Regions from separate parts of the Cellulosimicrobium sp. SL-1 genome, predicted to be linked through region 1. Evidence: predicted binding sites of a transcription regulator. Region 1 holds the regulator's gene; the other holds the start of a gene.

The links. The regulator LexA, encoded in region 1, represses DNA repair genes until DNA is damaged. The targets are predictions, from matches to a motif close to TCGAACANNTGTTCGA.
Region 2: uvrA (excinuclease ABC subunit UvrA) is a predicted target of LexA. The motif match lies at 1,139-1,154, and genes of this name have one in related genera.

Annotation. Positions count from the first base shown of each region.
Region 1 is NZ_JAACJC010000010.1:89,885-93,290, reverse strand. Features, by position in the region: gene GWJ10_RS15880 (ATP-dependent DNA helicase) at 1-272, shown strand, start outside; gene GWJ10_RS15875 (L-lactate dehydrogenase) at 302-1,309, shown strand; gene lexA (transcriptional repressor LexA) at 1,424-2,158, opposite strand; gene GWJ10_RS15865 (LysM peptidoglycan-binding domain-containing protein) at 2,564-2,869, shown strand; gene nrdR (transcriptional regulator NrdR) at 3,239-3,406, shown strand, end outside.
Region 2 is NZ_JAACJC010000006.1:256,790-260,195, forward strand. Features, by position in the region: gene GWJ10_RS11440 (YciI family protein) at 1-193, opposite strand, end outside; gene GWJ10_RS11445 (MBL fold metallo-hydrolase) at 301-1,008, opposite strand; gene uvrA (excinuclease ABC subunit UvrA) at 1,184-3,406, shown strand, end outside.

The DNA.
Region 1 (3,406 bases):
CGGTGAGGTCGGCGCGGGCTCGCGCCGTCGAGGCCGCGGGTGGCAACGGGTTCATGCAGGTCTCCGCGACGCACGCGGCCCTCCTGCTCGCCCAGGGTGCCGGGCGGCTCGTGCGGTCCACGGCCGACCGCGGGGTCGTCGCGGTCCTGGACCCGCGGCTCGTGACGGCGCGCTACGGGTCGTTCCTCACGCGGTCCATGCCAGGGTTCTGGCAGACGACCGACCGCGACGTGGCCACCGCTGCGCTCCGCCGCCTCGCCGCCCTAGGCTGAGCCCTTTCCAGCGACTTCACGGAGGCGACATGACGAGCACGTCACCGCAGGGCACCGGCGACGCGACCACGGGCGGTCCGGGAGGGGGAGCGCGGACCACGAAGCTCGCGATCGTCGGCGCCGGTGCCGTCGGCTCGACGCTGGCCTACGCCGCGCTCATGCGCGGCGCGGCGCGCACGGTGGCGCTCCTCGACGTCAACCGCGCGAAGGTCGAGGCCGAGGTCCTCGACCTCCAGCACGGCATCCAGTTCATGCCCATGGCGCGCGTCGAGGGGTCCGACGACGTCGCGGTGTGCGCGGGCGCCGACGTCGTCGTGGTCACGGCCGGCGCCAAGCAGAAGCCGGGCCAGACGCGTCTCGACCTCGCCGAGGGCACGATCGGGCTCATGCGGACGATCCTCCCGGGCCTCGTGGAGGTCGCCCCGGATGCCGTCTACGTCATGGTGACCAACCCGGTCGACATCGTCACGTACGCGGCGCTCAAGTTCTCGGGGCTGCCCCCGACCCAGCTCTTCGGCAGCGGCACCGTGCTCGACTCCTCGCGGCTGCGGTTCCTCGTGGCGCAGCACTGCGGCGTCGCGGTGCAGAACGTGCACGCGTACATCGCGGGGGAGCACGGCGACAGCGAGATCCCGCTCTGGAGCTCCGCGACGATCGGCGGTGCGCCGCTGCTCGAGTGGCAGGGCATCGGCGGTCGGGGACCGCTCACGGGCGACGTGCGCGACGAGATCGCGCGGGAGGTCGTGCAGTCGGCCTACCGGATCATCGAGGGCAAGGGCGCGACCAACTACGCGGTCGGGCTCGCGGGCACCCGGATCATCGAGGCGGTGCTCGCCGACGAGCACCGGGTGCTGCCCGTGTCGACGCTCCTCGACGGCATCTACGGGCTCGAGGACGTCTGCCTGTCGCTCCCGACGCTCGTCGACCGCCGGGGCGCGACGGAGCGCGTCGAGGTCCCGCTGGCGGACGACGAGCTCGCGGGCCTGCGCTCGTCCGCGGAGTCGCTGCGCGCGGTCGCGCGACGCTTCGGGCTCTGAGCCCACTGGCTCGTCGGGCCTGGCACGACGAGAGCCGGGCGGTCGAGGGACCGCCCGGCTCTCGTGCTGTCCGGAGCCTGCCCGCAGGGGCGCCCGGAGCCGCTCGGGGACCGTTCAGAGGCTGCGCAGGACGGAGACGACGCGCCCCAGCACCTGGGCGTCGTCGCCGGGGATCGGGTCGTACGCGGCGTTGTGCGGCATGAGCCAGACATGGCCGTCGGCGCGCCGCAGGCTCTTCACGGTGGCCTCGCCGTCGATCATCGCGGCCACGATCTCGCCGTTCTCCGCGACCGGCTGGCGCCGCACGACGACCCAGTCGCCGTCGCAGATCGCGGCGTCGATCATCGAGTCGCCCTGCACGCGCAGGAGGAAGAGCTCTCCCTCGCCGACGAGCTGGCGCGGCAGCGGGAAGACGTCCTCCACGACCTGCTCCGCGAGGATCGGGCCACCGGCGGCGATACGGCCGACGACGGGGACGTACGACGGCGCGGGGTGGGCCTCGTCGTACGCCGGCTCGGGGGCCGTGCCAGCTGGCGCGAGCGGGGCCGCGCGGCGGGCGTCGTCGGGCTGGACCACCTCGATGGCGCGCGGACGGTTCGGGTCGCGCCGCAGGAACCCCTTGCGCTCGAGCGTGGTGAGCTGGTGCTTGACGGAGGACGGGCTCGTGAGCCCGACGGCCTCGCCGATCTCGCGCATGCTCGGCGGGTAGCCGCGCTGCTCGACGCACGCGCGGATGGTCTCGAGCACGAGCCGCTGGCGCGGGGTGAGCCCGTCACCCCCTGCCGACCCGTCCGGCAGCTCGCGCACCTCGGCGAGCCCCCGTGCCCTGTCCGTGCCTCGTCCCGCCATGGTCGCTCCGCCCTCGTCCGTCGCGTGCCGCCGGCGCCAGCCGGGCCTGCGGCCTCCCCTCCCCGGAGCGTGCGCCCCGGGAGCTCGGTCGCCCCTCCGGGTCCGAGCGGACATGTCCGGCGAACCGACCTGAGCCCAGGCTAGGGGAGGATGCGACACGAATCAAACACCTGTTCGAGCATGTCTCGACTCTGTCGGTCGTTCGTGATAGACCTTCGTACAGATGTTCTACGTACAGGTGTTCGACCGCAGCGGGTCGGCGTGGAGATGAGACGGGCACGCGGGTCCGATCGACCGGGGAAGGCGATCGGGCTCGCGGGCCGGGACGGAGGGGACATGGGCACGGTGGCGATGGCGACGGCAGCGCCGCCCGCGCTCGGGCGGGGCGTTGCGGCGGAGCGAGGCGTGCGCCCGCAGGCACCGCTGCGGCTCACGCGACGCGGCCGTGCGGTCCTCGTGCTCCTCGTGGCCGTCGTGCTCGTCCTCGCGGCGCGCGTCGGCCTGGCCGTCGCGGGCGGGCCCGGGGAGCCGGTCGAGGTCCGGGTCCACGTCGTGAGCACGGGGGAGACCCTGTGGGAGCTTGCCCAGGGAGTCGCGGCCCCGGGCGAGGATCTCCGTGAGGTGGTCAGCGGGCTCGTCGAGCTGAACGGCCTGTCGTCGTCGGGCGTGCAGGCCGGCCAGACGATCCTGCTCCCGGTCGCCGAGCGGTGACGCGGCGCTCGGCCGTGGCCCAGGACCTGTGACGCAGCACACGGTGCCGACGCGCGACAGGTTGCGGCCGAGGGTTGCGCCGCTCCGTTAGGTCCGCCTAAGTTAGTGGCACCTCACACGCCGGCTGGGGGGCTGGGCGGACGAGGCGAGGAGTGCGCGGACAACCGCGACTCCTGTGCACGTCGCCGCGCGCGAGGCGAGTCGCGCGCGAGATGGGGACGGGGGCGTCCCGACGGGGGCGGTCGACTTCGACCGCCCCCGTTCTGCCGTCCACGGTCGGGTGCGCCGTCGGCGTGTTGCACCGCGCGCCCGCGACGACATACGTTCGTCGCGCCGACCTGTCGGCGCGACCCGCGGAGGAGCCCCGCCATGCACTGCCCGTTCTGCCGTCACGCGGACTCCCGCGTCGTCGACTCCCGCACGTCCGACGACGGTGCCTCCATCCGCCGGCGACGCCAGTGCCCGGAGTGCAACCGCCGCTTCACCACGATCGAGACCGCCAGCCTGTCCGTGGTCAAGCGGTCCGGGGTGACCGAG
Region 2 (3,406 bases), on a different contig from region 1:
CGGCGTCGGGCGTCTCCCCGTCGAGGACGAGCAGCGCTCCGGCGGGCGCGCCCTCGTGGGCGGGAAGCGGACCGGAGGCGAGCAGCGTGCCCCGGGTGTGGAGGTCGGCGAGGAACTCGCGGTGCTCGGGTCGCAGGGCGTCGAGCTCGGCGCTGCGGTCGGCGTAGACGTAGGTGACGGCGTGGATCGGCATGGAACCAGTGAACCAGGCCGGCCCGACGGCGCGGGGCGGGGTCCGCGCCTCGGCTGCGCCCCGTGCTGCCTGCCGCCCGCTACCGGTCCCGCGCCACCGGCCACGCGCTACCAGCCCCGCTCACGCCACTCGGCGAGGTGCGGCCGCTCGGCACCGAGCGTCGTGTCGGCGCCGTGACCGGGATAGGCCCACGTGGCGTCGTCGAACCGGTCGAAGACCCGCTCGACGACGTCGGACAGCAGGCTCGCGAACCGCGCCGGGTCGCGGTCGGTGTTCCCGACCCCGCCGGGGAAGAGCGAGTCCCCGGTGAACAGGTGCACCCGGCCGGGCGCGGCCTCGGGCTCGGCGACGTCGTCCGGCTCGCGGTAGGCGAGGGCGACGGATCCCGGCGTGTGCCCGCGCAGCGCCACGACCTCGAGGTCGATCGCGCCCACCCGCAGCACGTCCCCGTGGCGTAGGCGGCGCTCGACGGGTACGCCGGACGCCGCGGCGACCGCGTCCGCGTCGGGCTCGCCGGCAGCCGACCACGCGCCCGTCGCACCGACGACCGGCGCGAGCGCCCGGAGATGGTCGGCGTGCCGGTGCGTCGTGACGACGCCGTCGAGCCGTCCCGACGGCGAGCCCGCCCGCACGAGGCCGAGCACGTCGTCGGGCGCGTCGGCTGCGTCGACGAGGAGCTGGGCGCCGGTGCGCCGGCACGTGAGGAGATAGACGTCGTTGGCGAGCGGTCCGACGGCGAGCTTGCGGATCTCGACCTCGTCGAGGCGTCGCAGGTCGTGCGGGCCGCCGACGGCGACCTGTCCGGTGTACGTCATGCGCCCAGTGTGCCGTCCGCTCGCGGCGGGCGGTGCGCCGCGACCCCGGGCCGCGGTGACCCGGGTCGCGGCGGAGCGCGCGGACGTGGGGCGCTCGTGTGCGTTCGCCGGGTGCCGTGCGGAGGTGACGTCGAACACCTGTGCGAGTGTGGGTGGTCCGCCGTACGATGCTGCGGTGAGCAATCGCCTCGTCATCTCCGGTGCCCGCGAGCACAACCTGCGCAACGTCGACCTCGACCTCCCGCGCGACAAGCTCATCGTCTTCACGGGGCTCTCCGGCTCGGGCAAGTCGTCGCTCGCCTTCGACACCATCTTCGCGGAGGGGCAGCGCCGGTACGTCGAGTCGCTGTCCGCGTACGCGCGCCAGTTCCTCGGCCAGATGGACAAGCCGGACGTCGACTTCATCGAGGGCCTGTCGCCCGCGGTCTCGATCGACCAGAAGTCCACGAACCGCAACCCGCGCTCGACCGTCGGCACCATCACCGAGGTCTACGACTACCTGCGCCTGCTGTTCTCGCGCGCGGGGACGCAGCACTGCCCGGTGTGCGGCGAGCGCGTCACCGCGCAGACCCCGCAGCAGATCGTCGACCGCCTCCTCGAGCTGCCCGAGGGCACGCGCTACCAGGTCCTCGCCCCGGTCGTGCGCGGCCGCAAGGGCGAGTACTCCGAGCTCTTCAAGGAGCTGCAGACCAAGGGCTTCGCCCGCGCCCGCGTCGACGGCGAGGTGCGCACCCTCACGGACGTCCCGGCGCTCGAGAAGAAGCTCAAGCACGACATCGAGGTGGTCGTCGACCGCCTCGTCGCGCGCGAGGGCGTCCAGCGCCGGCTCACCGACTCGGTCGAGACGGCCCTCGGGCTCGCGGGCGGGCTCGTCGTCGTCGAGCTCGTCGACGCGGACGCGGACGACCCGGCCCGGGAGCGCCGTTTCTCGGAGAAGCGCGCGTGCCCGAACGACCACGAGCTCGCGCTCGACGAGATCGAGCCGCGCACGTTCTCCTTCAACGCCCCGTACGGCGCGTGCCCGGAGTGCACGGGCATCGGGTTCCGCCTCGAGGTGGACCCGGACCTCGTGGTGCCGGACGACGAGAAGTCGCTGCGCGAGGGCGCGGTCGCGCCGTGGGCGCAGATCTCGTCGGAGTACTTCGAGCGCGTCCTCACGGCGCTCGCGGACGACCTGGGCTTCTCCATGGACACGCCGTGGCGCGCACTGCCCGAGCGCGCGAAGAAGGCCGTGCTCCACGGCCAGAACCACCAGGTGCACGTGCGGTACAAGAACCGCTGGGGCCGTGAGCGGCAGTACTCGACCGGCTTCGAGGGCGTCATCACCTTCCTCGAGCGCCGGCACACCGAGACCGAGTCGGACTGGTCGAAGGAGAAGTACGAGGCCTTCATGCGCGAGGTCCCGTGCCCCGTGTGCCAGGGGGCCCGGCTCAAGCCGGAGGTGCTCGCGGTCAAGGTCGGCGGCAGGTCCATCTGGGACGTGTGCCGCCTGCCCCTGCGCGAGGCCGCGGCGTTCCTCGGGTCGCTCGAGCTGGGAGCGCGCGAGCGCGCCATCGCGACCGAGGTCCTCAAGGAGATCGACGCGCGCCTCGGGTTCCTGCTCGACGTCGGCCTCGACTACCTCTCGCTCGAGCGACCGGCCGCGACGCTCTCGGGCGGGGAGGCGCAGCGCATCCGGCTCGCGACGCAGATCGGCTCGGGCCTGGTCGGCGTGCTCTACGTGCTGGACGAGCCGAGCATCGGCCTGCACCAGCGCGACAACCGCCGGCTCATCGAGACGCTCACGCGCCTGCGCGACCTCGGGAACACGCTCATCGTCGTCGAGCACGACGAGGACACCATCCGCACCGCGGACTGGGTCGTCGACATCGGCCCGGGCGCGGGGGAGCACGGGGGGCGCGTCGTGCACTCGGGCGACTACGCGGGCCTGCTCGAGGCGCCGGAGTCCGTCACGGGCGCGTACCTGTCGGGGCGTCGCAGCATCCCGCTGCCGGCGCAGCGGCGCCCGACGGACCCGGGCCGTCAGATCAAGGTGGTCGGCGCGCGCGAGCACAACCTCACGGGCATCGACGTGAGCTTCCCGCTCGGCACGTTCACCGCGGTCACGGGCGTCTCCGGCTCCGGCAAGTCCACGCTCGTGAACTCGATCCTCTACACCGTGCTCGCCAACGAGCTCAACGGGGCCCGGCAGGTCGCGGGCCGCCACACGCGCGTCACCGGCCTCGAGCACCTCGACAAGGTCGTGCACGTGGACCAGGGCCCGATCGGGCGCACGCCGCGGTCGAACCCCGCGACGTACACCGGCGTGTGGGACCACGTGCGCAAGCTGTTCGCGGAGACGACCGAGGCCAAGGTGCGCGGGTACACGCCGGGCCGGTTCTCGTTCAACGTCAAGGGC